3 regions of the Cronobacter sakazakii genome follow, and region 2 is predicted to be linked to each of the others. Evidence: riboswitches for the same ligand, from Rfam matches in the RefSeq annotation. Region 2 holds a riboswitch; each other region holds the start of a gene.
The links. Region 2 has a riboswitch for thiamine pyrophosphate ahead of thiB (thiamine ABC transporter substrate binding subunit). Riboswitches for the same ligand answer to the same signal wherever they lie in the genome.

Region 1: another riboswitch for thiamine pyrophosphate. It lies ahead of thiC (phosphomethylpyrimidine synthase ThiC); the one in region 2 lies ahead of thiB (thiamine ABC transporter substrate binding subunit).
Region 3: another riboswitch for thiamine pyrophosphate. It lies ahead of thiM (hydroxyethylthiazole kinase); the one in region 2 lies ahead of thiB (thiamine ABC transporter substrate binding subunit).

Annotation. Positions count from the first base shown of each region.
Region 1 is NZ_CP011047.1:664,928-675,303, reverse strand. It holds gene thiH (2-iminoacetate synthase ThiH) at 1-962, opposite strand, end outside; gene thiG (thiazole synthase) at 959-1,729, opposite strand; gene thiS (sulfur carrier protein ThiS) at 1,731-1,931, opposite strand; gene CSK29544_RS03165 (HesA/MoeB/ThiF family protein) at 1,921-2,670, opposite strand; gene thiE (thiamine phosphate synthase) at 2,663-3,295, opposite strand; gene thiC (phosphomethylpyrimidine synthase ThiC) at 3,295-5,196, opposite strand; TPP riboswitch at 5,313-5,422, opposite strand; gene CSK29544_RS03150 (Rsd/AlgQ family anti-sigma factor) at 5,475-5,978, opposite strand; gene nudC (NAD(+) diphosphatase) at 6,081-6,854, shown strand; gene hemE (uroporphyrinogen decarboxylase) at 6,895-7,959, shown strand; gene nfi (deoxyribonuclease V) at 7,969-8,640, shown strand; gene CSK29544_RS03130 (YjaG family protein) at 8,684-9,274, shown strand; gene hupA (nucleoid-associated protein HU-alpha) at 9,461-9,733, shown strand; gene CSK29544_RS03120 (DUF1481 domain-containing protein) at 9,745-10,376, shown strand, end outside.
Region 2 is NZ_CP011047.1:202,544-212,919, forward strand. It holds gene leuB (3-isopropylmalate dehydrogenase) at 1-1,075, shown strand, start outside; gene leuC (3-isopropylmalate dehydratase large subunit) at 1,078-2,478, shown strand; gene leuD (3-isopropylmalate dehydratase small subunit) at 2,489-3,094, shown strand; gene CSK29544_RS01000 (sugar efflux transporter) at 3,212-4,390, opposite strand; gene sgrT (glucose uptake inhibitor SgrT) at 4,510-4,674, opposite strand; gene sgrR (HTH-type transcriptional regulator SgrR) at 4,761-6,425, shown strand; TPP riboswitch at 6,461-6,562, shown strand; gene thiB (thiamine ABC transporter substrate binding subunit) at 6,595-7,578, shown strand; gene thiP (thiamine/thiamine pyrophosphate ABC transporter permease ThiP) at 7,554-9,164, shown strand; gene thiQ (thiamine ABC transporter ATP-binding protein ThiQ) at 9,148-9,849, shown strand; gene CSK29544_RS01030 (DedA family protein) at 9,843-10,376, opposite strand, start outside.
Region 3 is NZ_CP011047.1:2,527,559-2,537,934, reverse strand. It holds gene trhP (prephenate-dependent tRNA uridine(34) hydroxylase TrhP) at 1-681, shown strand, start outside; gene yegS (lipid kinase YegS) at 932-1,831, shown strand; gene fbaB (class I fructose-bisphosphate aldolase) at 2,276-3,328, opposite strand; gene thiD (bifunctional hydroxymethylpyrimidine kinase/phosphomethylpyrimidine kinase) at 3,476-4,276, opposite strand; gene thiM (hydroxyethylthiazole kinase) at 4,263-5,060, opposite strand; TPP riboswitch at 5,094-5,190, opposite strand; gene CSK29544_RS22930 (hypothetical protein) at 5,270-5,452, opposite strand; gene CSK29544_RS12110 (hypothetical protein) at 5,500-6,015, opposite strand; one part of gene CSK29544_RS12105 (IS1-like element IS1B family transposase) at 6,241-6,490, shown strand; one part of gene CSK29544_RS12105 (IS1-like element IS1B family transposase) at 6,490-6,938, shown strand; gene CSK29544_RS12100 (DUF1493 family protein) at 6,989-7,306, opposite strand; gene CSK29544_RS12095 (RcnB family protein) at 7,537-7,863, shown strand; gene CSK29544_RS12090 (ABC-F family ATP-binding cassette domain-containing protein) at 8,223-9,947, shown strand; gene CSK29544_RS12085 (methyl-accepting chemotaxis protein) at 9,999-10,376, opposite strand, start outside.

The DNA of each region.
Region 1 (10,376 bases), 460 kb from region 2:
AAGGCGCTGACGGCGTTGATCGCAATCGGCACCACGTTATCGCGAAAATGCGGCGATTCGCGAGTCGAGAGCGACAGCTCCGCCTCCGGCGCAAACAGGCGAAAGGCGCAGATGAGCTGCACCAGCTGGCGTTCATCCATCACGGACGCTGGCTGAATGCCGCCTGCACAGGGCCGCAGGCGCGGGAACGCCACAGAGTAGCGGCTCTGCCAGTAGCGCTGTTGCAGCCAGAGTAAATGCTCCGCCACCATATAGTTATCGGTGCGCCAGCAGTCCGACAGCCCGGTGAGCGCGCCAAGCCCGATGCGGTCAATGCCCGCGCGCCCGAGCCGGTCCGGCGTCTCCAGCCGCCAGAAGAAATCCTGCTTGTTGCCGCGCAGATGGTGGCGGGCGTAGACCGCTTCATGATACGTCTCCTGATAGACCAGCACGCCGTCCAGCCCGAGCGCTTTCAGTTCGGCATACTCCGCCTGCGCGAGCGGCTGCACTTCCATTTGCAGCGACGCAAACTGGCGGCGAATCGCCGGAAGGTGACGGCGGAAATAGTCCATGCCCACTTTATTCTGGTGCTCACCCGTGACCAGCAGCAGGTGTTCAAACCCGAGCGCTTTAATGGCGGCGCATTCGCGTGCAATTTCCTCTTCGTCCAGCGTCTTACGCTTGATGCGGTTGCTCATTGAGAAACCGCAATAGGTGCATTCGTTGGCGCAAAGATTAGAAAGATAGAGCGGTACATAGAAGCTGACGGTGTTGCCAAAGCGCTGGCGGGTGAGCTGCTGCGCGCGCTGCGCCAGCGGTTCGAGATAATCCAGCGCGGCCGGGGAGAGCAGCGCCATCATATCTTCCCGGTCAGGATGCGCAGCGGCGAGCGCCCGTTCGACATCGCGCGCGGTTTTGCTGTGAATGCGCAGCCGGATGTCGTCCCAGTTAAGCGTGCGCCAGCGGTCGGTAAAGGTGTTCATGACTGCGCCTCCAGAAAACCGGTGAGCGGGCTGGTGGCCTGCGCCTGAAACGCGCGCGCGCCGAGCCCGGCTTCAAATCCGGTACGACCTGCCTCAACGGCCTGGCGGAACGCCCGCGCCATCGCCACCGGATCGCGCGCCACGGCAATCGCCGTATTTACCAGCACCGCATCGGCCCCCATCTCCAGCGCCTCGGCGGCATGGCTTGGCGCGCCGATGCCCGCATCCACCACCACCGGCACGCTCGCCTGGGCGATGATGATTTCCAGCAGCGCCCGCGTCTGCAGCCCCTGATTGGAGCCAATCGGCGCGCCGAGCGGCATCACCGCCGCGCAGCCCGCTTCTTCAAGGCGCTTGCAGAGCACCGGATCCGCGCCGCAATAGGGCAGCACCACAAACCCCTGTGCGACCAGTTTTTCCGCCGCCCGCAGCGTTTCTATCGGGTCCGGCAGCAGCCAGCGGGCGTCCGGATGGATCTCAAGCTTGATCCAGTGAGTGCCCAGCGCCTCGCGGGCGAGCTGCGCGGCGAAAACCGCCTCTTCGGCGGTTTTCGCGCCGGACGTGTTTGGCAACAACGCCACGCCGGATGCCTGCAACGGCGCCAGCAGCGCATCATCACGACGCAGCAGATCCACACGCTTCATAGCGAGTGTCGCCATCTCGCTGCCGCTCTCACGTATCGCCTCCAGCATCAGCGATGACGACGCGAATTTACCGGTGCCGGTAAACAGGCGTGATTGAAAAGTTTTATCCGCGATTCGTAACATCTCAGCCTCCTGCGATAACCTGAAACAGCAGCAGGCTGTCGCCTTCCTGCAGGGTGTAGTCGGGCCACTGGCTGCGCGGGAGAATGGTCTGATTGACCGCGAGCGCCGTACCGGGCCTGTCGAGTTTTAACTGCGCCAGCAGTTGCGCCGCGCTTACTCCCTCGACGCACTGCATGGCTTCATCGTTGAGTTCAATGCGCATGCTTGCCTCCGCAAACCGGGCAGCCTGCCGCGCGCTGTAGCGTCAGGGTGCGCCACTGGCTGGCGCGGGCGTCGAAGAGGCGCAGCTCGTCGTGCTCTTGCGTGATGCCGCACAATAGCTTGATAGCCTCCAGCGCTTGCATCGTGCCCATCAGCCCCACTACCGGGCCGAGCACGCCAGCGGTGCGGCAGTTGCGCTCAGGCTCGCTGTCATCCGGCCACAGGCAGCGGTAGCAGCCGTAATCAAAGGGCGGCGCGAAGGTGGCGATTTGTCCGCCCATGCCAACCGCGCTGGCGGTGATAAGCGGCGTGCTGTGCGCCACGCAGGCGGCGTTGATGGCCTGGCGTGTGGTCATGTTATCGCTGCAATCCAGCACCAGATCGACGCCTGCCACCGCTTCACGCAGCGCGTCGCCTTCCAGCCGTTTATTCAGCGCCACGCTGTTGATGGCCGGGTTGAGCGCCTGTAAACGACGCGCCGCCACGCGCGATTTCGGCTGTTCGATATCACCCACGCCAAACAGGATCTGCCGCTGGAGATTACTGAGGTGCACCGCGTCGTCATCGGCAAGCCACAGCGAGCCCACGCCAGCGCCCGCCAGATAGAGCGCGGCGGGCGAGCCGAGACCGCCTAGGCCGACAAGCAACACGCGGCTTGCCAGCAGTTTTTGCTGGCCGTCGATGGCGATATCCTCCAGCAGCAGCTGGCGGCTGTAGCGCATGAAATCGGCGTCATTCATCGCCCACCCCCGCCAGTTTGAGTAACTCTTGCGTGGCGGCGCGCCAGTCGGGTGCCCGGGTGATAGCGCTCACCACCGCGATACTGCCGACGCCGGTTTCCAGCACCGCTGGCGCGCGCTCAAGGCTGATGCCGCCGATGGCGACCGTCGGATAGTCGCCGAGCCTTTTTACATGCGCGGTCAGTTGTGCAAGCCCTTGCGGCGCGGAGGGCATCTGTTTGGTTTGCGTGGGAAAGACGTGGCCGAGCGCGATATAAGAAGGGCGCACCGCCAATGCCACGTCGATTTCCATATCATCATGCGTAGAGACGCCAAGCCGCAGGCCAGCGCGGCGGATGGCGTCGGGGTCGGCCGTTTCCAGATCTTCCTGCCCGAGATGAACGCCATAGGCCTGATGCTTTATCGCAAGACGCCAGTAGTCGTTGATAAACAGCCGGGCGTGGTAGCGCTGCCCCAGCGCAATGGCGGCGGCGACATCGGCTTCCGCCTCAGCCTCGGTTTTATCTTTAATGCGCAGCTGCAGCGTGCGCACGCCAGCGTCAAGCAAACGTGTGACCCACTCAACGCTATCCACAACCGGATAGAGCCCGAGACGGTGCGGGACGGGGACGAACAGAGGCGTCATCACTCCACCTCCTCCTGGCGCAGATAAATATCGCCGCCGCGCGCCTGAAAACGATTCGACATCTCAGCCATACCCGCGTCGATCGCCTGCTTCGCGGCGTAGTCGCGCACCTCCTGGGTGATTTTCATTGAACAGAATTTCGGGCCGCACATGGAGCAGAAGTGCGCGACTTTGCCGGACTCCTGGGGCAGCGTTTCGTCGTGGTAGGCACGGGCGGTGAACGGATCGAGTGCCAGATTGAACTGATCTTCCCAGCGGAATTCAAAGCGCGCTTTGGACATGGCGTTGTCGCGGATCTGCGCCCCTGGATGCCCTTTGGCGAGATCGGCGGCGTGGGCGGCAATTTTGTAGGTGATGAGCCCCTGTTTCACATCTTCTTTATTCGGCAGGCCGAGGTGTTCTTTTGGCGTCACGTAGCAGAGCATCGCGCAGCCGAACCAGCCAATCATCGCCGCGCCGATCCCGGAGGTGAAGTGATCGTAGCCGGGCGCGATATCGGTCGTGAGCGGCCCGAGCGTGTAGAAGGGCGCTTCGTGGCAGTGCTCCAGCTCCTCGGTCATATTGCGGCGGATCATCTGCATCGGCACGTGGCCTGGGCCTTCGATCATGACCTGGACGTCATATTCCCACGCGATTTTCGTCAGTTCGCCGAGCGTGTGGAGTTCGGCGAATTGCGCCTCGTCGTTGGCATCCTGAATAGAGCCGGGGCGCAGACCGTCGCCGAGCGACAGCGAGACGTCATAGGCGGCGCAGATTTCGCAGATCTCGCGGAAATGCTCGTAGAGGAAGTTTTCACGATGATGCGACAGGCACCATTTCGCCATGATCGAGCCGCCACGCGAGACGATGCCCGTCAGGCGGCCTGCGGTCATCGGCACATAGCGCAGCAGCACGCCCGCGTGAATGGTGAAGTAATCGACGCCCTGTTCGGCCTGCTCAAGCAGCGTGTCGCGGAACATCTCCCAGCTCAGATCTTCGGCGATCCCGTTGGCCTTCTCCAGCGCCTGGTAGATCGGTACCGTACCGATCGGCACCGGGCTGTTGCGCAGGATCCATTCGCGGGTTTCGTGAATGTAGCGGCCGGTGGAGAGATCCATCACCGTGTCCGCGCCCCAGCGGGTCGCCCAGACCAGTTTTTCGACTTCCTCTTCGATAGACGACGTCACCGCCGAGTTGCCGATATTGGCGTTGACCTTTACCAGGAAATTACGACCGATAATCATCGGCTCCGATTCGGGGTGATTGATGTTGGCTGGAATAATGGCGCGCCCGGCGGCCACTTCGTCACGCACGAACTCCGGCGTGATGTTCTCCGGCAGGCGCGCGCCAAAGCCGTGGCCCGGATGCTGCTGGCGCAGTACCGCCGTGCGAATGCGCTCGCGGCCCATGTTTTCACGAATGGCGATAAATTCCATCTCCGGCGTCACGATACCCTGGCGCGCGTAGTGCAACTGGGTGACGCGCTTGCCCGCCTTTGCGCGCTTTGGCGTCAGCAGCCCGCGAAAGCGCAACTCATCCAGACCGTCGTCGGCGAGCCGCTCGCGGGTATACGCGGAGCTGAGGGAATCCAGGGTTTCGGTATCGTTACGCGCATCTATCCAGGCGCTGCGCAGTTTAGCCAGCCCTTCGCGAACGTCGATGCGCACCGCCGGATCGCCGTAAGGGCCGGAGGTGTCATACACCGGCACCGGTTCGTTAGGCTCATAGCGCGGGTTCTCTTTGCTGCCGCCCGCAAGCGTCGGGCTCAGGCGGATTTCGCGCATTGGCACGCGGATATCTTCACGCGAACCGGTGAGATAGATGCGGTGAGAGTTAGGAAAAGCGGTGCCTTCCAGCGTGTCGATAAAGTGTTGTGCGGCGGCGCGCTGCTCGCGGCGGCCAGGTTTGTTTGATACAGACATAGCGCATTCCAGTTAACGGTCAGGAAGTGGCTTGTCAGAACAACGGAGGAGTAATGGCGTGCGCCCGGGCACCCTTAACAGGGCATCAGGGCGAAACGACACCCTGAGCGGGGCAAAATGGAATTACTCTTGTTCCCTTCGCAGGTATTAACCTGATCAGGTTCCGCGGATCCCGAATTAACGGTCTCAGCCCGTGCTGTCGCACTGGGCACTCCGACAAGATAAACCCCGCTAAAACCGCGGGGGCATATTTAAACTACTCGTTAATACAGCCGAACTCAAGCCGGTTTGGCGAGGCCGGTTTCATCATTGGCGCTTTCGCCGAGGTTGTTGTCATAAGCCAGCAAAATGAGCTTATCTTCCAGCGCGAAGCGGGCGGCGAGCGCCTCGCCAATGCCGGAAAGCGCTTCCTGAAACTCCAGGCAGTTATCGTGGTCGATAGCGCTTTCCAGATGTGTGTCGTAGAAATCCATGATTTGCTGGGTGTTGGATTCCAGCTGAGGATAGATTTGCGTGGCGGCGACCAGCGGGCTGGTGCCTTCCATTTCGCTGATGACGCGCTCATAAATATTGAAATGTCCGGCGGAGAGGTAATCCACCAGGCAGTGACAGAAATCGTCCAGCGCCTGTTCATCAAGCGCAGTCATCGGCTCCTTGCCGGGTTTGATGCCGACCATCTTGTAATAGGTGACTAACAGATGGTTGCGGGCAGCAAGCCAACGATCAACTAACTCATTACTCCCACCAACGCGTTCCGTCAGACTTTTTAGCTGGTTTAGCATGATCGACTCCATGAGATATAAGATGTAAAAACGCAAATGACCCAAAATATGTAAGAACAATGTTAATAACGTGCCAGTGAAGCAGAGGTAGTGCAATCAATTATGGAACGTACACTAGAAAATTTAGACCATGGCTGGTGGATAGTCAGCCATGAACAGAAATTATGGCTGCCAAAAGCAGAATTACCTTACGGCCGGGCCGCGGATTTTGGTCTGACGGGCGAAAAGGCGCTGCAAATTGGTCTCTGGGAGGACGCGCCGGTCTGGCTGGTTCTGCAAAAGCGCGAAAAAGACATGGCTTCGGTGCGACAGCTTATCGACCAGGACGCCGGGCTGTTTCAACTGGCGGGGCGGGGCGTACAGCTCGCCGAGTTTTACCGCTCGCACAAATATTGCGGCTACTGCGGCCATGAGATGCACCCGAGCAAAACCGAGTGGGCGATGCTCTGCGGGCACTGCCGCGAACGCTACTACCCGCAAATCGCGCCGTGCATCATCGTGGCTATCCGCCGTGACGATAAAATCCTGCTGGCGCAGCATACGCGACACCGCAACGGCGTTTACACCGTGCTGGCCGGGTTTGTCGAAGTGGGCGAAACGCTGGAGCAGGCGGTAGCGCGTGAGGTTATGGAAGAGAGCAATATACGCATCAAAAACCTGCGCTATGTGACGTCTCAGCCCTGGCCGTTCCCGCAATCGCTGATGACCGCGTTTACGGCGGATTATGACAGCGGTGAAATTCAGATAGACACAAAAGAACTCATCGATGCGGGCTGGTATCGCTACGACCAGCTGCCGCTGCTGCCAGCGCCAGGCACCGTGGCACGCCGCCTGATAGAAGATACGGTGGCGCGCTGCCGGGCAGACGATGAATGACGTGATACAATAGCGGCCTGTCGCTTGAGGAATAAGAAAAATGACCGAACTGAAAAACGATCGTTACCTGCGCGCCCTGCAACGCCAGCCTGTGGATGTCACGCCGGTGTGGATGATGAGACAGGCTGGGCGTTATCTGCCGGAATATAAGGCCACCCGCGCGCAGGCGGGCGATTTTATGTCGCTTTGTAAAAATGCCGAGCTGGCGTGCGAAGTGACGCTACAGCCGCTGCGTCGCTATCCGCTTGATGCGGCGATCCTCTTTTCGGACATTCTGACGATTCCGGATGCAATGGGGCTGGGGCTCTATTTTGAAGCGGGCGAAGGCCCACGCTTCACATCGCCCATTACCGGCAAAGCGGACGTAGAAAAACTGCCGGTGCCGGACCCGGAACAGGAACTGGGCTATGTGATGAACGCGGTGCGCACCATCCGCCGCGAGCTGAAAGGCGAAGTCCCGCTGATTGGTTTCTCTGGCAGCCCCTGGACGCTCGCCACTTACATGGTGGAAGGCGGCGGCAGCAAGGCGTTTACCGTCATTAAAAAAATGATGTATGCCGAGCCGCAGACGCTGCATTTACTGCTCGATAAGCTCGCGAAAAGCGTCACGCTCTATCTGAACGCGCAGATCCGCGCGGGCGCCCAGTCGGTGATGATTTTCGATACCTGGGGCGGCGTGCTGACCGGGCGCGACTACCAGCAGTTCTCACTGTATTACATGCATAAAATCGTCGACGGGCTGCTGCGCGAAAACGAAGGCCGCCGTGTGCCGGTAACGCTGTTCACCAAAGGCGGCGGCCAGTGGCTGGAAGCGATAGCGGAGACCGGCTGTGACGCGCTGGGACTCGACTGGACGACCGATATCGCCGACGCGCGCCGTCGCGTGGGCCACAAGGTCGCGCTGCAGGGCAACATGGATCCGTCCATGCTTTATGCGTCGCCTGCCCGTATCGAAGAAGAAGTGGCGTCTATACTTGCTGGTTTCGGCAATGGTGAAGGCCATGTGTTCAACCTGGGGCATGGTATTCATCAGGATGTGCCTCCTGAACATGCGGGGGCCTTCGTCGAGGCGGTTCACCGCTTATCGGCGCCTTATCACCTGTAAGGAGAAACTATGGATCTCGCGACGCTTCGCGCACAACAAATCGAACTGGCATCTAATGTGGTCCGCGAGGACCGGTTGAACGTCGATCCGCCGACGATAATCGGTGGGGCGGATGTCGGATTCGAGCAGGGCGGCGAAGTGACGCGAGCGGCGATGGTGCTGCTGAAGTACCCGTCTCTGGAGCTGCTGGAGTACCAGGTGGCGCGCATTCCCACCACCATGCCGTATATCCCCGGCTTTCTGTCGTTTCGTGAATACCCGGCGCTGCTGACGGCCTGGGAGATGCTCTCCAGAAAACCGGATTTGCTGTTTGTCGACGGGCACGGTATTTCGCATCCGCGACGTCTCGGCGTGGCGAGCCACTTCGGGATGCTGGTGGATGTGCCGACGATAGGCGTCGCTAAAAAGCGGCTGTGCGGTAAGTTTGAGCCGCTCAGCGACGAGCCCGGCGCAGTTTCGCCGCTGATGGACAAAGGCGAGCAGCTGGCGTGGGTGTGGCGCAGCAAAGCGCGCTGCAATCCGCTGTTCGTTTCGACGGGGCATCGCGTCAGCATCGATACGGCGCTCGGCTGGGTGCAGCGTTGCACGAAAGGCTACCGGCTGCCGGAGCCGACGCGCTGGGCGGATGCCGTGGCCTCCGGTCGTCCCGCCTTTCTACGATGGCAGGAAATTCAGGGGTGATTCAGGTACACTGCCGCTAATTTTCGGTTTGTGAGACACCACTATGTTACAAAACCCAATTCACCTGCGGCTGGAAAAGCTCGAAGCCTGGCAGCATGTGACGTTCATGGCCTCGCTCTGCGAGCGCATGTACCCGAACTACGCCATGTTCTGCCAGCAGACCGGTTTCGGCGATGCGCAGCTCTATCGCCGTATTCTCGATCTCATCTGGGAGACGCTGACGGTCAAAGACGCCAAAGTGAATTTCGACAGCCAGCTCGAAAAGCTCGAAGAAGCGATTCCGGCGGCGGAAGATTATGACCTCTATGGCGTTTACCCGGCTATCGACGCTTGCGTCGCGTTGAGTGAGCTGGTGCATTCGCGCCTGAGCGGCGAGACGCTGGAGCACGCGATTGAAGTCAGCGAGACATCCATCACCACCGTAGCGATGCTGGAGATGACTCAGGCGGGCCGTGAAATGACCGATGATGAGCTGAAAGCAAACCCGGCTGTGGAGCAGGAATGGGATATTCAGTGGGAAATTTTCCGATTGCTTGCTGCCTGCGAAGAACGCGATATTGAGCTGATAAAAGGTCTGCGCGCAGACCTGCGTGAGGATGGAACCAGTAATATCGGTATAAATTTGCAGCAATGAGACAACAAAACGTGATTTACAGCCTGTTTTGTCTCACCTGAAGGCTTCCAATTAGCCCCCCGTCTGGTCTACATTTGGGAGGCGAAAAAAAGTGGCTATCGGTGCGTGTATGCAGGAGAGTGCTTTCAAGGCATTTCCGTCGCACTCGATGCTTAGCAAGCGATAAACACATTGTAAGGATAACTTATGAACAAGACTCAACTGATTGATGTAATTGCAGACAAGGCTGACCTGTCTAAAGCGCAAGCGAAAGCTGCTCTGGAATCCACTCTGGCTGCGATTACTGAGTCTCTGAAAGAAGGCGATGCTGTACAGCTGGTTGGTTTCGGTACCTTCAAAGTGAACCACCGCGCTGAGCGTACTGGCCGCAACCCGCAGACCGGTAAAGAAATCAAAATCGCTGCAGCTAACGTGCCGGCATTCGTTTCTGGCAAAGCACTGAAAGACGCTGTTAAGTAAACCGCGTGGCAGTGAAAGGTTTTAACGAAGGGGCGAGATCGCCCCTTTTGTTTGGCTGGCGTATGCTGGCGCTGGCGGGCGTGCTGTTCCTCTCCGCCTGTCGTTCCACCCCGGAAATTCCCCCTTTTACCGCCAGCGGCTATCTGGCCGATGACGGTGTCGTACGCCTGTGGCGTAAAGACAATAACGATGGCTCCGTTCACCTGCTGGCGGCGTTCAGCCCCTGGTCTGGCGATAAGACATCGACGAGCGATTATCGTTGGCAGAACGATGCGCTGACCTCCGTGGACTACCAGCTTCAGGGTAAACAGCCTGAACAGGTCAAAGTGCGTTTTGACGATCGCGGCGGGCTGAGCTTCATGCAGCGTGAAGTCAACGGGCAGAAACAGCAGCTTTCCAGCGATCAGGTCGCGCTGTGGCAATATCGCGCCACGCAGATGCGTAATACCAGCGATGCGCTGCGCGCAGGGCGCGTGGTGTTGCGTCAGGGGCGCTGGAACCCTGATGGCACGATAACGACCTGTGAAGGGCAGATTGTGCAGCCTGAGTTCGACAGAAGGGCGCAGGAGCGTCTCTCAGAACGTCAGCGTCATGCGAAAGCGCGCGTTAGCGCCGCCTGGCTGGAGGCGCCGGAAGGCACGCA
Region 2 (10,376 bases):
TATTGCAGTTTTGCCGGGCGACGGTATTGGCCCGGAAGTGATGGCGCAAGCCCTGAAAGTACTGGATGCCGTTCGTGGTCGTTTTGATATGCGTATCACCACCAGCCACTACGACGTTGGCGGCATTGCCATCGATCGCCACGGCAACCCGCTGCCGCAGGCAACCGTGGAAGGCTGCGAGCAGGCCGATGCTATTCTCTTTGGCTCGGTCGGCGGCCCGAAGTGGGAAAATCTGCCGCCAGCGCAGCAGCCGGAGCGCGGCGCGCTGCTGCCGCTGCGTAAACACTTCAAACTGTTCAGCAACCTGCGCCCGGCGAAGCTCTACCCGGGGCTGGAAGAATTTTGCCCGCTGCGCGCCGATATCGCCACCAACGGCTTTGACATCCTCTGCGTGCGCGAGCTGACCGGCGGTATTTATTTCGGCCAGCCGAAGGGCCGTGAAGGCAGCGGCATGCATGAAAAAGCGTTCGACACCGAGGTCTACCACCGTTTTGAAATCGAACGCATCGCCCGCATCGCGTTTGAGTCGGCGCGCAAACGCCGTAATAAAGTCACCTCGATTGATAAAGCGAACGTGCTGCAAACCTCGCTGCTATGGCGTGAAATCGTCAATGAAATCGGCAAAGAGTACCCGGACGTCGAGCTGGCGCACATGTACATCGACAACGCCACCATGCAGCTGATTAAAGATCCGTCGCAGTTCGACGTGCTGCTCTGCTCCAACCTGTTTGGCGATATTCTGTCTGACGAATGCGCCATGATCACCGGCTCTATGGGGATGCTGCCTTCCGCGAGCCTCAACGAGCAGGGCTTTGGCCTTTACGAGCCGGCAGGCGGCTCCGCGCCGGATATCGCCGGGAAAAACATCGCCAACCCGATAGCCCAGATCCTCTCGCTGTCGCTGCTGCTGCGCTACAGCCTGGAAGCCGACGACGCGGCGACGGCGATTGAAAACGCGATTAACCGCGCGCTCGCAGAAGGCGTGCGTACCGGCGACCTGGCCCGCGGCGGCCAGGCTGTCAGCACCGATGAAATGGGCGATATCATCGCCCGCTATGTGGCCGAAGGGGTGTAACCATGGCAAAGACCTTATATCAGAAGCTGTTTGACGCTCACGTGGTTCATGAGGCCCCGAACGAAACGCCGCTGCTCTACATCGACCGTCATCTGGTGCATGAAGTCACCTCGCCGCAGGCATTTGACGGCCTGCGCGCCCATGGCCGCCCGGTGCGCCAGCCGCGTAAAACCTTCGCCACGATGGATCACAACGTCTCCACCCAGACCAAAGACATTAATGCGTCCGGTGAAATGGCCCGCATTCAGATGCAGGAGCTGATTAAAAACTGCAACGAGTTCGGCGTTGAGCTGTACGATTTGAATCATCCGTATCAGGGCATCGTGCACGTGATGGGGCCAGAACAGGGCATCACCCTGCCGGGCATGACCATCGTCTGCGGCGATTCCCACACCGCGACCCACGGCGCGTTCGGCGCGCTGGCGTTCGGCATCGGCACTTCGGAAGTGGAGCATGTGCTGGCAACCCAGACGCTCAAACAGGGCCGCGCGAAGACCATGAAAATCGAGGTCAATGGCCGCGCCGCGCCGGGTATCACCGCGAAAGATATCGTGCTGGCGATTATCGGTAAAACCGGCAGCGCCGGCGGCACCGGCTATGTGGTGGAATTCTGCGGCGACGCTATCCGCGCGCTCAGCATGGAAGGCCGCATGACGCTGTGCAACATGGCGATCGAAATGGGTGCCAAAGCGGGCCTGGTGGCACCGGATGAAACGACCTTCAACTATGTTAAAGGCCGTCTGCATGCGCCGAAAGGCCAGGATTTCGACGAGGCCGTGGCGTACTGGAAAACCCTGAAAACCGACGACGGCGCGCAGTTTGACGCGGTTGTCACGCTCAATGCCGAAGAGATAGCCCCGCAAGTCACCTGGGGCACCAACCCAGGCCAGGTGATCGCCGTAAGCGACGCCATTCCCGATCCGGCCTCATTCGCCGATCCGGTTGAGCGCGCCTCCGCCGAGAAAGCGCTGGCCTATATGGGCCTCAAGCCCGGCGTGCCGCTGACTGATGTGGCTATCGATAAAGTGTTTATCGGCTCCTGCACCAACTCGCGCATTGAAGATCTGCGCGCCGCGGCTGAAATTGCCCGTGGTCGTAAAGTGGCGCCCGGCGTTCAGGCGCTGGTGGTGCCAGGCTCAGGCCCGGTGAAAGCACAGGCGGAAGCCGAAGGGCTGGATAAGATTTTCATTGAGGCTGGTTTTGAATGGCGTCTGCCTGGCTGCTCGATGTGCCTTGCGATGAACAACGACCGCCTGAACCCGGGCGAGCGCTGTGCCTCAACCAGCAACCGTAACTTTGAAGGCCGTCAGGGCCGCGGCGGGCGCACGCACCTGGTCAGCCCGGCGATGGCCGCCGCCGCCGCTGTAACCGGCCGTTTCGCCGATATCCGTAGTCTGAAATAAGGGGAACCCCATGGCAGAGAAATTTACCCAACACACCGGTCTGGTAGTTCCGCTGGATGCGGCGAACGTGGATACCGACGCGATTATCCCGAAGCAATTCCTGCAAAAGGTGACGCGTACCGGCTTTGGCGCGCATCTGTTTAACGACTGGCGTTTTCTGGATGACAAAGGCCAGCAGCCGAACCCGGAGTTTGTGCTGAATTTCCCGGAGTATCAGGGCGCGTCTATCCTGCTGGCGCGTGAAAACTTCGGCTGCGGCTCGTCGCGCGAGCACGCCCCGTGGGCACTGACCGATTACGGGTTTAAAGTGGTGATTGCGCCGAGTTTCGCCGATATCTTCTACGGCAACAGCTTTAACAACCAGCTGCTGCCGGTGACGCTCAGCGATGAAGAAGTGGATGAGATGTTTGCGCTGGTGAAGGCCAACCCTGGCATTCGCTTTGAAGTGGATTTAGAAGCGCAAGTGGTGAAAGCGGGCGATAAGACGTATAGCTTTAACATCGACGCGTTTCGTCGCCACTGCATGCTGAACGGACTGGACAGTATCGGCCTGACGTTGCAGCACGAGGACGCCATCGCGGCGTATGAGAAAAAACAGCCCGCGTTTATGGGGTGAGTTTTTGCGGTTTACCTGGTGTTTACGGCGGGTGCGCGTGGCTTACCCGCCCTACGAAAATACGTTTAAGAGTTTGTAGGGCGGGTAAGCGCAGCGCACCCGCCATCAGACAATGACTTACACGTCTTTAACCCGACTCGTCAGCCACAGCGCCACCAGCGCAACCCCGGTCATCACCGGGTATACCGCGTAATGCCCGAAACTCTCCACCAGCGCCCCTTGCACCACACCCGCCAGGATCACACCCGTCGAAATACTGTTGCTGAAAAGCGTGGTAGCGGAACCCGCGCGCCCCGGCATCAAATCCTGAAACCAGATCATCCCAAGCCCGGCGACAATCCCGATAAACAGCGCGTTAAAGAGCTGCAACCCAAGCAGCGCCTCGCGACTGTGAAAGAGATTAAGCCCGGCGTAGAACAGCACGCCCGCAGCCACCGCCAGCAGCATCATTGGCTTTTTACCGAACCGCTTCACGTAAAACCCGGCCAGCAGCATCGCCGGGATCTCAAGCCCCGCCGCGGTGCCCATCAGCACGCCCGCGAGGCTCTCCGGCAGCGCCAACTCCTGGCTCACCCACAGCGGCATATCGATGATATACATCGTATTGCAGGTCCACATCAGCACGGAGGCGATAAACAGCATCCGAACGTTCTTGTCCTTCCAGCCGCTCACCTGCGTGATGGCCACATCGGCGGGCTGTTCAATACGCGCCACCGAGGGCAGCGCGAAAAAGATAATCACCAGGCTCAGGATAAAAATCCCGGCGGCGATTAAAAACATGGTGGTAAAGCCGAAACTCAGCGCCAGCATAAACGACAGCGGCGGCCCGATAACCCACGCGAGCGAAAGCTGGGCGCGCATGACCGAACTGAACATCACCGCCTCGCGGGCAGAGTTATCGGCATACTCACGCGCCAGCGCGAAAAGCTGCGGCATGGCGGTATTCGCAAGCGACGCCAGCAGCACGCCTGCGGTAATCAGCGTCAGGTAGTGACGGTTAAAGGCGAACAGCACACAGTTGCCGACCGCCATCAGGCAGCAAAAAAGGATCAGCTTGCGTCGGTCGCCCCGGCTGTCGGAGCGCTTCGCCAGTAGCAGGCTGACGGCAATCCCGGCAATCGCGTTCACCGTATAAAACAGCCCGACCCAGAACGGCGGCGCGCCCACTTCACGGCTTAAAAACAGGCTCAGCGTCGGCGCCTGCAGCGCGCCTGCCACGCCCATCATGAACGCGACGACCATAAAAGCGAGATAGACGACATTAAGCCGTCGGACAAACGTAAGAAACCACAGCATCGGGCGCATCCTTTCAGTTGAGGCGGGCGAAATCGTGCTCATAATAGACGAAAAAAGCCAGCAGTAGCACACTGCTGGCAGGTGAAAAGCACCAATACTCAGTTACACGTGATGTCCGCTTAGCGGCGCTTAAACGTCACCGGGAATGTCACATCCCACTGCATGATCTCATCCAGCATTCGTTGCGGCGTTTTACCGTTCAGGCGGGCCAGCCATGAGCCGGAAAGACGTTGCGTTGCGCTGAAATACTGCTGATAAAACCTGCATGTTGACGACGTTTTCATAAGCCCCTCCGCTTTCATCGAAGAGAAGTATTGCCGTAATATAGGGAATATTAAATTGATGAGTTTCGAGCGGGAGTTCCTCTTTTATGCCTTCAGGTCGTCTGCAACAACAATTCATTCGTTTGTGGCAATGCTGTGATGGCAAGCCGCAGCAAACGACGCTCAACGAACTGGCCGAACTGCTGAGTTGCTCGCGCCGCCACATGCGCACGCTGCTGAACGCCATGCAGGCGCGCGGCTGGCTGACATGGGAAGCCGAGGCCGGACGCGGCAAACGCTCCAGGCTCCAGTTCCTCTATACCGGGCTCGCGCTGCAACAGCAGCGGGCAGAAGATCTGCTGGAGCAGGACAGAATCGATCAGCTGGTGCAGATCGTCGGCGACAAATCCACGGTGCGTCAGATGCTGCTCTCGCATCTGGGCCGCAGTTTCCGCCAGGGACGCCATATTCTGCGCGTGCTCTATTACCGCCCGCTGCAAAATCTGCTGCCCGGCAGCGCCTTGCGCCGTTCAGAAACCCACATCGCCCGGCAGATTTTCAACGGCCTGACACGCATAAACGAGGAAAACGGGGAACTGGAAGCTGACATCGCGCACCACTGGCAGCGTATTTCCCCTTTCCACTGGCGCTTTTTCTTACGCCCCGGCATCCATTTTCACCATGGCCGCGAGCTGGACATGCTCGATGTCATCAGCTCGCTCCAGCGCATCTGCGCCCTGCCGCTCTACGCGCATATCCGTGAAGTGGTCTCTCCCACCGCCTGGACGCTGGATATTCATCTGAGCGAGCCCGACGACTGGCTGCCGTGGCTGATGGGTAGCGTGCCGGCGATGATCCTGCCGCGGGAATGGCCGGAGCTGCCGAAATTCGCGAACCAGCCCGTCGGCACCGGCCCGTACGCGGTGGTACGCAATAACAGCAACCAGCTTAAGATCCGCGCTTTTGATGACTACTTTGGCTATCGCGCGCTGATTGATGAAGTGAATTTCTGGGTACTGCCGGAGATAGGCGAAGAGCTGAGCTGCGCCGTTCAGCTTGAAGGCCCGACGCGCGACGCCGACGAAAAAGCCGTAGAAAGCCGCCTCGAAGAAGGCTGCTACTACCTGCTGTTTGATTCCCGCTCGCGCGTGGGCGCGATGCCGGAGGTACGCCGCTGGATAAGCTCGCGCTTTACGCCTGCCCGCCTGCTGCACCGCGCCGCGCCGCACTATCAGCGCCTCTGGTTTCCGGCTTACGGCCTGCTGCCGCGCTGGCACCACGCGCCGCAAATTCCTGAGGCGCAGAAACCCGCCGGGCTTGAGCGTCTGACGCTCACCTTTTATGGCGACCACAATGAAAACCGCATTATCGGCGCGTTGTTGCGCGACATTCTGGCGCAGGAGCAGGTGGAGCTGGAATTGCGGGAAGTGAGCTATGAGGAGTGGTATCAGGGCGATATCACCAGCGATCTGTGGCTTAACAGCGCCAACTTTACGCTGCCGCTCGATTTCTCGCTGTTCGCGCACCTGTGCGAAGTGCCGCTCATTCAGCGCTGCATCCCGCTCGACTGGCAGGGCGACGCGCAGCGCTGGCGCACCGGCGCGCTGAACCTGCCGCAGTGGTGCCGCACGATGCTGGAGCGTCAGGACATTCTGCCGCTGATTCATCACTGGCTGATGCTCCAGGGCCAGCGCAGTATGCGCGGCGTGCGCATGAACACGCTCGGCTGGTTTGATTTTAAATCCGCCTGGTTTGCGCCGCCGGAGCCGTAACCCTTTCGCAACATTACGCAAATCATTACAATGGGCCGTTCTCAACGGGGTGCTGCCGGCTGACCGGTGCGCTGAGATAATACCCGTCGAACCTGATCCGGATAACGCCGGCGAAGGGATTTGAGGCTACCGCTCAAAATCCTTTGCCCCCATTTGATAAAGGTGCAAAGTGTTAAAAAAACTGCTTCCTCTGCTGGCGCTCGCCGCCGCTCCGGCTTTCGCCAAACCTGTTCTGACCGTCTACACCTACGACTCTTTCTCCTCGGAGTGGGGCCCTGGCCCGAAAATTAAAACCGCCTTTGAAGCCGACTGCGGCTGCGAGCTGAAATTCGTGGCGCTGGAAGATGGCGTCTCGCTGCTTAACCGCCTGCGCATGGAAGGCAAAAACAGCAAAGCCGATGTGGTGCTGGGCCTGGATAACAACCTGCTTCAGGCCGCAACCGCAACCGGGCTGTTCGCGAAAAGCGGCGTTCCGGCAGGTGAAGTTAACGTGCCGGGCGGCTGGAATAACGACACCTTTGTACCGTTCGACTACGGCTGGTTCGCCTTCGTTTATGACAAAAACAAACTGAAAAACCCGCCGAAAAGCCTGAAAGAGCTGGTTGAGAGCGATCAGAAATGGCGCGTGATCTATGAAGATCCGCGCACCAGCACGCCGGGGCTCGGCCTGCTGCTGTGGATGCAGAAAGTCTATGGCGATAACGCGCCGGACGCCTGGCAGAAGCTCGCTGCAAAAACCGTTACCGTCACCAAAGGCTGGAGCGAAGCCTACGGCCTGTTCCTGAAAGGCGAAGGCGATTTGGTGCTGAGCTACACCACCTCGCCCGCCTACCACATTATTGAAGAGAAAAAAGAGAACTACGCCGCCGCGAATTTCAGCGAAGGCCACTACCTGCAGGTGGAAGTCGCGGCACGCACCGCCGCCAGCAAACAGCCGGCGCTGGCGGAAAAATTCCTGAAGTTTATGGTTTCGCCTGCGTTCCAGAATGCAATTCCTGCCGGCAACTGGATGTACCCGGTGACCAGCGTCGCGCTGCCGGAAGGCTTTAACGCGCTGACCCGGCCGCAGACCACCCTGCAATTCACCTCACAGGAAGTGGCCGCACAGCGCGCGCAATGGACGAGTGAATGGCAACGCGCCGTGAGCCGCTGATCCCCGGCTGGCTCTGGCCCGGCCTCACCGCCGCCCTGCTGATGGCGGCGGTGGCGCTGGCGGCGTTCGCAGCACTCTGGACACACGCGCCGCACACCGATGCACGCGCGCTGCTGCACGACAGCTATCTGTGGCACGTGGTGCGCTTCTCGTTCTGGCAGGCATTTCTCTCCGCGCTGCTTTCCGTCGTGCCCGCTATTCCACTCGCCCGCGCGCTCTACCGCCGCCGCTTTCCGGGGCGGCGAATGCTGCTGCGCCTGTGCGCCATGACGCTTATCCTGCCGGTGCTGGTGGCGATTTTCGGCCTACTTAGCGTCTACGGGCGCAGCGGCTGGCTCGCCGCGCTCTGCGCAATGCTCGGCATCGAATGGACGTTCTCGCCTTATGGATTACAGGGCATCCTGCTGGCGCATCTCTTTTTTAATATGCCGATGGCGACCCGCCTGCTCTACCAGACGCTGATGCAGATCCCCGGCGAACAGCGACAGCTCGCCGCGCAGCTCGGCATGCGCGGCTGGGACTTCTTCCGGCTGGTGGAGTGGCCCTGGCTGCGCCGCCAGATCCCGCCGGTGGCGGCGCTCATTTTTATGCTCTGCTTCGCCAGTTTCGCCACGGTGCTGGCGCTCGGCGGCGGGCCGCAGGCGACAACCATTGAGCTCGCCATCTACCAGGCGCTGAGCTATGACTACGATCCGGGCCGCGCGGCGCTGCTGGCGCTTATCCAGATGGGCTGCTGCCTGTCGCTTATTCTGTTAAGCCAGCGGCTCAGCAAAGCGATTCCGGTCGGCGCGACGCTGGCACGCGGCTGGCGCAACCCGGAGGATTCGTGGCGCAGCAAGCTTACCGATTCAGCGCTGATTGGTGCCGCACTCTTGCTTCTCCTGCCGCCGCTGCTGGCGGTGCTGGTGGATGGCTTGCGCGGCGATATAAACCATGCGCTGGCCGACCCGGCGCTGTGGCGCGCGCTCTGGACGTCGCTGCGTATTGCGCTCTGCGCGGGGGGGCTGTGCGTTATCCTGACCATGATGCTGCTCTGGAGCACGCGCGAGCTGTACCTGCGCCAGCGTCGTCTTGCCGGACAAAGCCTTGAGCTCTGCGGTGTGCTGATCCTCGCGATGCCGGGCATCGTGCTGGCGACCGGGTTTTTCCTGCTGCTGAACGCCACCATCGGCCTGCCGGAACGCGCCGATGCGATTGTGATTTTTACCAACGCCCTGATGGCTATCCCTTACGCGCTGAAAGTGCTCGATAACCCGATGCGCGATATCGCCGCGCGTTACGGCGCGCTCTGCGCGTCGCTTGAGATACGCGGCCTGAACCGGCTGCGGCTGGTGGAAACTCGCGCGCTGCGGGTGCCGCTCGCCCAGGCGATGGCGTTCGCCTGCGTATTGTCGATTGGCGACTTCGGCGTCGTGGCGCTGCTTGGCAATGAGGATTTCCGCACGCTGCCCTTTTATCTCTACCAGCAGATCGGTGCCTACCGCAGCGACGCAGGCGCGGTCACGGCGCTGCTGCTGCTGTTACTCTGTTTCCTGCTGTTCACCTTGATTGAAAAACTTCCGGGGCGCCATGCTGACACTGACTGATCTCACCTGGCTGTATCACCACCTGCCGATGCGCTTTACGCTGGACGTGCGCGAGGGCGAACGCGTGGCGGTACTGGGGCCAAGCGGCGCGGGCAAAAGCACGCTGCTCAATCTGATTGCCGGTTTTCTCGCGCCCGCCAGCGGCACGCTCACTATCAACGGCGCGGATCACACCCACACGCCGCCGTCAAAACGCCCGGTGTCGATGCTGTTTCAGGAAAATAATCTCTTTAACCATCTGACGGTGCGCCAGAACATTGCGCTCGGGCTGTCGCCCGGCCTGCGGCTGAACGCGCAGCAGAAGCGTCAGGTCGAGGCGATAGCCGACAACATGGCGATTGGCGATCTGCTGGAGCGGCTGCCGGACGCGCTCTCCGGCGGCCAGCGTCAGCGGGCGGCGCTGGCGCGCTGTCTGGTGCGAAAGCGCCCCGTTCTGCTGCTGGATGAGCCGTTTTCCGCGCTCGATCCGGCGCTGCGTCAGGAGATGCTGACGCTGCTGGAAACCTTATGCGAGGAGGAAGGCACGACGCTGCTCATGGTGTCGCACAGCGTGGAGGATGCGGCGCGCATCGCCGCGCGCAGTCTGGTGGTGGTTGAAGGACGCATCGTCTGGGACGGCCCCACCGCGCAGTTGCTGAGCGGCGAGGCCAGCGCGTCGGCGCTGCTCGGCATTACGCCTCACTGAGCGCCGGTCACCACTTTCCACAGAATGCTGCGATACACCGGCATCAGCGGGTGGCTCTGAATGGCGAACAGCGCCACGGCCGCCGCCACCGCCACGCCGGGAGCCAGCCAGTGCAGACGCGCGCGCGGCAGATAGCGCGTGAGGCGATCCTGCGTTTTACCGCTGCGCCACCAGCGCCAGAGCAGCCACGCCGCCAGCCAGATCAGCAGCGCCACGCCGCCGAGCAACCATTTAAACGCACCGCTTTTCATCTCCGGCGGAATGTCGATAGCGGCGCCCGCGAGAATGCCCGGCAGAAAGTAAAACGGCGGCCAGAGCAGGCAGCCAACGATATTCGGCGGGAGGAATTTACGCACCGGCAGGTCGAGCATTCCCGCCACCATCGGCACCAGCGGGCGCGTCGGCCCGACAAAGCGCCCGACGAGAATGGTAAACATGCTGTGCTGATGCAGCGCGTGTTCGGTTTTATCGAGCAGCGCCTTGTGCTTTTTCAGGAAGGACCAGCGGTGCAGCGGTTTCTTAAAGCG
Region 3 (10,376 bases), 2.2 Mb from region 2:
CCGACGCTCGGCATCGGCGCGCCGACCGATAAAGTCTTTATGATTGAAGAGGCGCAGCGCCCCGGCGAATACATGACCGCGTTCGAAGATGAACACGGCACTTACATCATGAACTCCAAAGATTTGCGCGCCATTCAGCACGTCGAGCGCCTCACGAAAATGGGCGTTCATTCACTGAAAATCGAAGGCCGCACCAAATCGTTCTACTACTGCGCGCGTACCGCTCAGGTCTATCGTCGCGCCATTGACGACGCCGCCGCCGGTAAACCGTTCGATCCGAGCCTCCTTGAGACGCTCGAAGGCCTGGCGCACCGCGGCTATACCGAAGGTTTTCTGCGTCGTCACACCCACGACGATTATCAGAACTATGACTATGGCTACTCGGTATCAGACCGCCAGCAGTTTGTCGGCGAATTTACCGGCGAGCGCAACGGCGCGCTGGCTGCGGTGGCGGTGAAAAACAAATTCTCTCTCGGCGACAGCCTGGAATTGATGACGCCGCAGGGCAACGTCAGCTTTACGCTTGAGCATATGGAAAACGCGAAAGGCGAGAAGATGGAGGTGGCACCGGGAGACGGATACACCATCTGGATGCCGGTTCCAGAGGATTTAGCACTGGACTATGCGCTGTTAATGCGTAATTTCTCTGGCCAGACCACCAGAAATCCACATGGTAAATGATTTATAAGGGTTATTTTTACCGCGCGAATGTTTCTTCGAATGGGATCACAAACCGTTATGTTTAAAGCGGTTATTATCCACGGCGCTGAAAAACATAATCCATAAATGCCCGTTGTACCAGGAACCACCTCCTTCAGCCTGCGTAATCTCCCTTACGCAGGCTTATTTTTTTATCCTTTCAGTCAGTTCTTAAGCGACTCGCCAGACTCTGCGATAAACTCTGTGAATCCGTATTCACAGGAGTGTATTCATGTCCCGTTTCCCCGGCTCGTTTCTGATTTTAAATGGTAAAAGCGCTGATAATGAGATCCTGCGCGGCAGCGTGAAGCTGCTACGCGACCAGGGCCACCCGATAGAGGTGCGCGTGACCTGGGAGAAAGGCGATGCGGCGCGCTATGTCAGTGAGGCGGCAGATCAGGGCGCGCAGACGGTCATTGCGGCAGGCGGCGACGGCACCATCAATGAAGTGGCGGCGGCGCTGGCTTGTGTCACGCAGGAAAAACGCCCGGCGCTCGGCCTGTTGCCGCTCGGCACCGCGAACGATTTCGCAACCAGCGCCGCCGTGCCGGACGATATCGAACTGGCGCTGAAGCTGGCCATTGAAGGCCGCGCGGTGCCGATTGATATTGCGCACGTGAATGATAAAACCTGGTTTATCAATATGGCGACGGGCGGTTTCGGTACGCGCATCACCACTGAAACGCCGGAGCGGTTAAAAGCCGCGCTCGGCGGGGTGTCGTATCTGATCCACGGGCTGATGCGTATGGACGCCCTGAAAGCGGATCGCTGTGAAATTCGCGGCGAGAATTTTCACTGGCAGGGCGACGCGCTGGTTATCGGCATCGGTAACGGACGGCAGGCGGGCGGCGGTCAGGAGCTGTGCCCGGAGGCGCTGATTAACGACGGGCTGCTGCATTTGCGGATTTTTACCGGCGAAGAGTTGCTGCCTGCGCTGTTTACCACGCTGACGCAGCCGGAAGAGAGCCCGAATATTATCGATGGTGCCTCGCCCTGGTTTGAGATAACCGCGCCGCATGAGATTACCTTTAACCTCGACGGCGAGCCGCTGAGCGGACAGCATTTCCGCATTGAGGTTGAGCCCGGCGCGCTGCAGTGCCGCCTGCCGCCGGATTGTCCGCTGCTTAAATAAAGGAATGTGTGGCATCGCGATTTTCGGGACGGCGGGTGCGCTACGCTTACCCGCCCTACCAGAGATGCAGCGGTATGAAACGTTCCAGGGTGGGTAAGCGCAGCGCACCCACCATCAGCACCGCCGTCAAATGAAAGGCATTGCCTGTTCAATACGGGTGAACCGTGGAACCCGGGAATATGTACGCCTGGTGACCTGTTCCGTTCGCCACAACGCGGATTCTCTCTGTCACGTTTACTCACGCGAACGTGTTAAGGGGGCTCGCCGTCGCCCCCTGAACAATCCCGGCTCGCGGCCAAAGGGCAGCCGCAAGGGAAAACGCACGGCATCGGCGGTGGCTTTTGTGGTTTCGTAGGGCGGGTAAGCGCAGCGCACCCACCATTTACCCCACCCACAAAAAAACGCGCCCGCAGGCGCGTTTATGCTGCGTAACCACAACCGCCATCAGGCGATCGTCACTTTCTTATCCAGATACACATCCTGTACCGCGTTTATCAGCTTCACGCCGTCGGCCATGGTTTTCTTAAACGCCTTGCGTCCCAGAATCAACCCCATGCCGCCTGCGCGCTTGTTGATCACCGCCGTGCGCACCGCATCGGTGAGATCCGCCTCGCCGCCGGACGCGCCGCCGGAGTTAATCAGCCCCGCGCGGCCCATATAGCAGTTGGCAAGCTGATAACGCACCAGGTCAATCGGGTTGTCGCTCGTCAGCTTGCTATACACGCGCTCGTCGGTATAGCCGAACTTCAGCGCGGTATAGCCGCCGTTATTCTCGGCCATCTTCTGCTTCACGATATCCGCGCCAATGGTGGCGGCCAGATGGTTAGCCTGACCGGTCAAATCGGCGCTGGAGTGGTAATCGACGCCATCTTTCTTGAAGTGACTGTTACGCAGATACGCCCACAGCACTGTCACCATGCCAAGCTCATGCGCGCGCTCAAACGCGGCGGAGATCTCTTCAATCTGGCGGCGCGACTCTTCAGAGCCGAAATAGATAGTCGCCCCGACCGCCACCGCGCCCATATTGAATGCCTGCTCGACACTCGCGTACAGCGTCTGGTCATATTGCGTGGGGTAACTGAGCGTTTCGTTATGGTTGAGTTTCACCAGGAACGGAATACGGTGCGCGTAGCGGCGCGAGACTGACGCCAGTACGCCATACGTTGACGCCACGCAGTTACAGCCCGCCTCAATCGCCAGCTCGACGATATTTTTCGGGTCGAAATACATCGGATTGGCGGCGAACGACGCGCCCGCCGAATGCTCGACGCCCTGGTCCACCGGCAGAATAGACAGATAGCCGGTGCCGGCAAGGCGTCCGGTGTTATAAAGAGTCTGCATATTTCGCAGCACCGCGGGCGGACGGTTGTTATCGATCATCACGCGATCGACATAATCCGGCCCTGGCAGGTAGAGCTGGTCGGAGGAAATGGTCGTACAGCGGTGCTGTAACAGGCTATCGGCATCGTTGCCGAGCAACTGCGCAATATCAGTCATCATACGCTCCCGTTATGGTCGGCAGGTGGTGACCTGCCGGACGATAAGATTCCTTACCCACGCCTTAGCTGGGCCCTCTTAGCCTGGACTTGATTAGCACAGATTGCCAGACCTGAGCGCATTTTCAGCTAATTCTGCTGGCACGGTTCACCACCATGCATGAAAATGATGGACGGGCCCGATGCCCTCCCCTACTTCCAGACTATCCGCCTGTTGCAGCGCTTTCGTGAGCCACGCCTTCGCCGCCGTCACCGTTTCAACCCAGTCAGCATACTGCGGACGCAGCGCCGCAAGCGCGCTGGAGAGCGTGCAGCCGGTGCCGTGGGTGTTTTTCGTCATGACGCGCGGAGCGGTAAAGCGCGTCGCCCCTTCGCGGGTAAAGAGCCAGTCGGGGCTTTCGACGTCATCCAGATGCCCGCCTTTCATCAGCACTGCGCCACAGCCGAGCGCCAGCAACGCCTCGCCCTGCTGGCGCATCTCCGCTTCGCTGCGGGCGTGGGTGGTTTCCATCAGCGCCGCCGCCTCTGGCAAATTCGGCGTGATGATCGCCACCTGCGGCAATAACTTTTCGCGCAGCGTGCGCACGGCAGACGGGCTCAGCAGCGGATCGCCGCTTTTCGCGAGCATGACCGTATCCAGCACAATATTGCGCACCCGGTAACGTGATAGCCGCTCCGCCACGGCCTCGACGATATCCGTTTCTGCCAGCATGCCGATTTTCGTCGTGTCGATGCGCACATCGCTTAACACTGAATCAAGCTGGGCGGCGACAAACGACGGTTCGATGCGATAGACCGACTGCACGCCGCGGGTGTTCTGCGCCACCAGCGCCGTGACGACGGACGTGCCGTAAGCACCGAGCGCCGAGAAGGTTTTGAGATCGGCCTGAATCCCCGCCCCGCCGCTCGGGTCGGTACCGGCGATGGTGAGCGCGTTAATGCGTTTCATAAGCACCTCCGAACGCCTGCGCATGCAGATTATCCAGCAACGCGCTGGCGAAACTGCCGGGGCCACGGGAGACGGTCAACGCCTCTTCGCCCGCCCGCTTCATCAGCCAGCAGGCCGTTGCGACATTCTCCAGGCGATCGCCCGGCAGCGCGCAGCAGGCGGCGACGACCGCCGAGAGTGCGCAGCCGGTGCCCACCACGCGGGTCAGCATCGCGGTGCCACCATCAACTGCGACCATGCGTTCGCCATCGGTGATGTAATCGACCTCACCGGTCACGGCGACAACTGCGCCGCTGCGACGCGCCAGTAAGCGGGCCGCCTCACGTGCATGGTGCGCGCTTTCGGTTGCGTCAACGCCGCGCCCGCCGCCGCTTTCGCCTGCCAGCGCGCGGATTTCCGAGGCGTTAGCGCGAATGGCGGCGGGACGACGCGCCAGAATCTCCTGCGCAAATTCCGTGCGCAGCGTGAGCGCGCCGACGGCGACCGGGTCAAGCGTCCACGGCTTGCCCGCCGCGCAGGCGCTGTCGATAGCCGCCCGCATCGCCTGCTGCTGCGGGCGTGTGAGGGTACCGAGGTTTATGAGTAAGGCATCGGCGATGGCCGCGAACTGCGCGGCTTCGTCAGTATCCACGACCATCGCGGGCGAGGCGCCGAGCGCGAGCAGGACATTGGCAGTGAAATTTTGCACCACATCGTTGGTAATGCAGTGTACCAGCGGCGCGTGACGGCGAAGTTGGGTGACAACAGGCGCGGCGTGCGAGCCGCAAAGCAGGTCAGAAGACATGATTCTCTCCTGCCAGGCGCGAAGACGGGATACCGGACAGGCATCTGACTTCCCTACGCTGGCATTATCCAGATCAGGTAATACGGGTATTTCTCAGCCTTCACAAAGAAGGGCACCCCGAGTCATTTACTGCAAAATCAAAACGTTGCGATTAACGCTACATTACTCTCTGTTGTGGATCATGCCAGCGGCAAGCCAAAGACTCAACCCTAAAAAATAGGCTGCGTCCCGGTTTGGGCCACATCAGAAAACGTTACGATCCTGAACAACAGGCCGCCATCTTCATTTGCTGGCGATTTCATTGGTTCTGATAAATTGATGCGGTGCTGAAGTGTGATTTTTGGAGAAAGAGCCATTACCATTGGTTTTAAGATTAATAAAGAAATAGGCATCAGAGTTTCATTAAAAATGACTCCTGACCTTACGGCTAAGACGCCTGTCAGTTGGTCGTCCCCTGGCTAATAACAACCCCCTGAACTTTATCATCTTTCAGATAGTACATGATGCTGTTACTTTGCGTGTATTCACCTGATTTTGCGACATCCTTGTAGTACATAACGATATCTTTCTTAGGCTTATGATTAAAATATTTTTCTGTTTCTTCTTTAGTCGTTAACACAGGCGCCTTAACGGATACTTGTAATACTCCCTTGTAAGGTGTACAAGGCGATCCATCTTTCGCTATTGCCACCGCGGTTAAATCCCCCGCTCCCATCTCATTATCAGAAATAAACCAATAATTGATGCCCCCTGATTTTAGGCAAATCCAGGAAGCCAGGTTATCTTTATTTACCTTTACACCGGCATTCTTAGCGATAGCTGCAAGCGTGTTAACCTCAAACTTGTATTCGGTGGTTCCTATAGCAATAACGGGCACCAGATCTTTATCGGTTTCATGATTATCAGAATAAACATCGGTAATATCATCGTAATACCTTGCGCCAAATCCCGTCATTTGGGTTGCTCCGCACGTACCCGTAATCAGACACAATAATATCAAACTATATCTCATATCAGTCTTCCACGACCAGGACCTTGTCACTGCTATCATTAATCGTTATACGATCTTGCAGCGTCACGATCTAACAGAACCCGCAGAGTCACTTAAAATGACTTCCGATAATGGGTGATGCTGCCAACTTACTGATTTAGTGTATGATGGTGTTTTTGAGGTGCTCCAGTGGCTTCTGTTTCTATCAGCTGTCCCTCCTGTTCAGCTACTGACGGGGTGGTGCGTAACGGCAAAAGCACCGCCGGACATCAGCGCTATCTCTGCTCTCACTGCCGTAAAACATGGCAACTGCAGTTCACTTACACCGCTTCTCAACCCGGTACGCACCAGAAAATCATTGATATGGCCATGAATGGCGTTGGATGCCGGGCAACCGCCCGCATTATGGGCGTTGGCCTCAACACGATTTTCCGCCATTTAAAAAACTCAGGCCGCAGTCGGTAACCTCGCGCATACAGCCGGGCAGTGACGTCATCGTCTGCGCGGAAATGGACGAACAGTGGGGATACGTCGGGGCTAAATCGCGCCAGCGCTGGCTGTTTTACGCGTATGACAGGCTCCGGAAGACGGTTGTTGCGCACGTATTCGGTGAACGCACTATGGCGACGCTGGGGCGTCTTATGAGCCTGCTGTCACCCTTTGACGTGGTGATATGGATGACGGATGGCTGGCCGCTGTATGAATCCCGCCTGAAGGGAAAGCTGCACGTAATCAGCAAGCGATATACGCAGCGAATTGAGCGGCATAACCTGAATCTGAGGCAGCACCTGGCACGGCTGGGACGGAAGTCGCTGTCGTTCTCAAAATCGGTGGAGCTGCATGACAAAGTCATCGGGCATTATCTGAACATAAAACACTATCAATAAGTTGGAGTCATTACCCGATAATGCCATTACAACCTCAGGTGTTCAATGCGCTAATCATCAATCCAGCGCCCCGCCTTTGCCGAGGCAATCAGCATTTTCACGGTAAGCGGCGCAGGTTGATGCTTATCGCTTTTTAAATAGTCGGGAAGAATCGCATTGGGCAGGAAAAATATCCCTTCTTGCGGAAAATATTTACGGAAGTCGAAGGAAGAATAATTCATATTGAACACAGCAAAGTATTCCCCGAAGAAGGCGTGCGCATCTTCTGGCAGGACGGAATATTGTCCGGTACTTAACGAATCTTCATCCGCCATCTCCCAGAAATGCTTTTTTATTAACGCCCGAACGCCGTCTTCTGTACTCATCATAAATAATCCGATGGATGATAATCTCATTATCCCTGCAATCATGACATAAGTATAACCCACCACTTCTGGCAGCCCATAAGCACGCCCCACCAAATCAGCCCCGCGCCGATTGCTATCGGCTTCATTTTTTTATACATAATTAGCCTTGCCCGGCCGGGAATGGCGCAGGAAGATAGCGGCCTGACGGTAACAAATCAACGGGGCGCAGCGCCCTGACATGTGGAGAAGGTATGTTGAAAACCAGAATGATCGTAGCGGGTGTGCTGTTGATGTCGGTGGCCTCTGCATTCGCCGCAGATGTGGTAAAACCCAAATCTATCGATAGCTATGAAGTGAAAGAGTTTCACTCCGATTCCAAAAAATACACCATTGGCGACATCGTGCCGGACCTCTACCGCACCGAGCAGTACAACATCAAACAGTGGCAGATCCGCAACCTGCCCGCCCCGGAAGCCGGCACCCACTGGACTTACATGGGCGGCTACTACGTGCTTATCACCGACGCCGAAGGTAAAGTCGTGCGCGCCATGAACGGCGATATTTTCTATCACCGCTAATCTTTTCAGCGCCTGAAGCAGGCCCGACGCTCAGGCGCATCTTATATCTTCCCTTTCCAAAACGTTTTTTCGCTCACACCCCTTAATACGCGTAGTGGTGCTTAAACGCGCCGCCCGCTACACTCGCTCTACCCATCAACCTGATGAATATAAAAGGAGGACTCTTATGCTGTGCTGTGAATTGTTTGACTATTCACATCATTTTGGCGATCGCCAGAGCTCAGGCATTACCGGTATCGTGCTGCGATAACTGGACCCTGAGCGAAGATCCCATCACATCACCCTTCTCCAGGGCTTACCAGATTATCGTCAGCGATGTTTGACGAGGCATTGTTATGCCTGAAAATTCTGAGTAAGCGATGAGCACATTACTGACGGCGCACTCTCTGCGCATTGATTCCCCGTTTGGCCCGGAGCTGAACGCCCTTTCCTTTACCCTGAAAAAAGGCGACCGCATTGGCCTTATCGGTCATAACGGCTGCGGCAAAAGCACGCTTCTGAAAGCGCTGGACGGCACCCTTGCGCCTGCCGAAGGCGTTGTGACGCGCGCGGCGCGCTGTCTGCTGGCGCGCGTGGAGCAGCATCTGCCCGACGAACTGCATCAGCAGACGCTGCTGGACGCGCTGCTGGCCAGGCTGCCTGAGGCCGAGCGTGAAAGCAGCGCCTGGCGGGCGCAGGCGTTGCTCGCGAATATGGGCTTTGCCGAGGCCGCCTGGTCGCTGACGGCGGGCTCGCTTAGCGGCGGCCAGCACACACGCTTATTGCTGGCGCGGGCGCTGATTATCTCGCCCGATCTGCTGTTGCTCGACGAGCCAGGCAACCATCTGGATCTCCCGACGATGTTGTGGCTGGAGCAGTTTCTGGCCCGCTGGAACGGCAGCTTTATTCTGGTCTCCCACGACAGCGCGCTGCTGGACAGCGTAACCAACCGCACCTGGATATTGCGCGACGGTCAGCTTCAGGCGTTCGATCTCCCCTGTACGCAGGCACGCGCGGCGCTGGCGGCGCGGGATGAGAGCGACGCCCTGCGCCATAAAGCGGAGCAAAAAGAGATTGACCGCGTGACGGCGAGTGCAAAACGGCTCGCCACGTGGGGACAGGTTTATGACAACGAAGATCTGGCGCGCAAAGCCAAACAGATGGAAAAACAGGTGGCGCGGCTCAAAGAGGAGCAAACCGAACTGGCGCAGGGCAGCCGCTGGCGACTGACGCTTTCCGGCGACGCGCTGGCGGCGGATCGCCTGCTTGAGCTGGAAAATCTGGCCGTCAGCGCGGCTCCTGATACGCCGACGCTCTTTACCCTGCCGCTGGCGCGGCTCAAAAGCGGGGATCGCGTGGCGCTGCTTGGGCATAACGGCTGCGGGAAGTCGTCGCTGCTGCGCCTGCTGTGGCGACAGTGGCAAACAGGGGAAACGGTTCCCGGCGTCACCTTCCATCCGCGCGTGTCGCTCGGCTATTACGATCAGTCGCTGCATCAGTTACCGGATAACGCCACGCTGCTGGAGGCGCTGGAGCCGTTCGCGCCTGAGTTGCAACAGCGTAAGCTTGCGCTTATCAGCGCCGGTTTCCCGTGGGCGCGGCACGGGCAGCGGGTCGACACGCTGAGCGGCGGCGAGCGCTCGCGCCTGCTGTTTGTCGGCCTGTCGCTCGCGCGCTATTCGCTGCTGATGCTCGACGAGCCGACCAACCATCTCGATATGGAAGGCAAAGAGGCGCTGGCGCAAACGCTGCAAACGTTCGAAGGCGGGCTGTTGCTGGTGACGCACGACAGAACGCTGATGGAGGCAAGCTGTAACCGCTTCTGGCTCGTGGAAGATGGCGGTTTAAGCGAATGGCACAACATGGAAGCGCTGCTGGCGCGTCTGCGCGCAGCGCCGACGCAGGAGGCAGAGAATGAGGCACCTGCGGCACTCGCCGCACCGCCTGATGAGCACAGTGACGCACACCTGCTGGAGCGGCTGATTGAGCTGGAGATGCGGCTCAACGCCGATCTCGAACGCAAACCGCGCCACCAGAAACCCGCCCTGCAGGCCGAGTGGCGTAAGGAGATAGCACATCTCAGCGCCGCGCTGGGGCTGGAATAAACCAAAAAGCCGCCCTCACAGGCGGCTTTTTTATGACAACGACAACGAATATCAGGCCGAGAGGCGGAATTTCTGCACGGTGCTTTGCAGTTCTTCGGTCTGGCGCTCCAGTGCGGCGGCGGCGGCGGACACCTGCTCCACCAGCGAGGCGTTCTGCTGGGTGACAGTATCCATCTGAGTGATGGCGACGCCCACCTGCGAGATGCCCTTGCTCTGCTCTTCAGACGCCGAGGCTATCTGTTTGATGATCGTGCTGACGTTGGAAACGCCGCGGTAGATTTCCGCCATCGAATCGCCCGCCGCGTTAACCAGCTCAGAGCCTTTCTCGATACGCTCGACCGATTCGGTGATGAGCGTTTCGATTTCACGCGCGGCTTCGGCGCTGCGACTCGCGAGGTTGCGCACTTCACCTGCGACCACCGCGAAGCC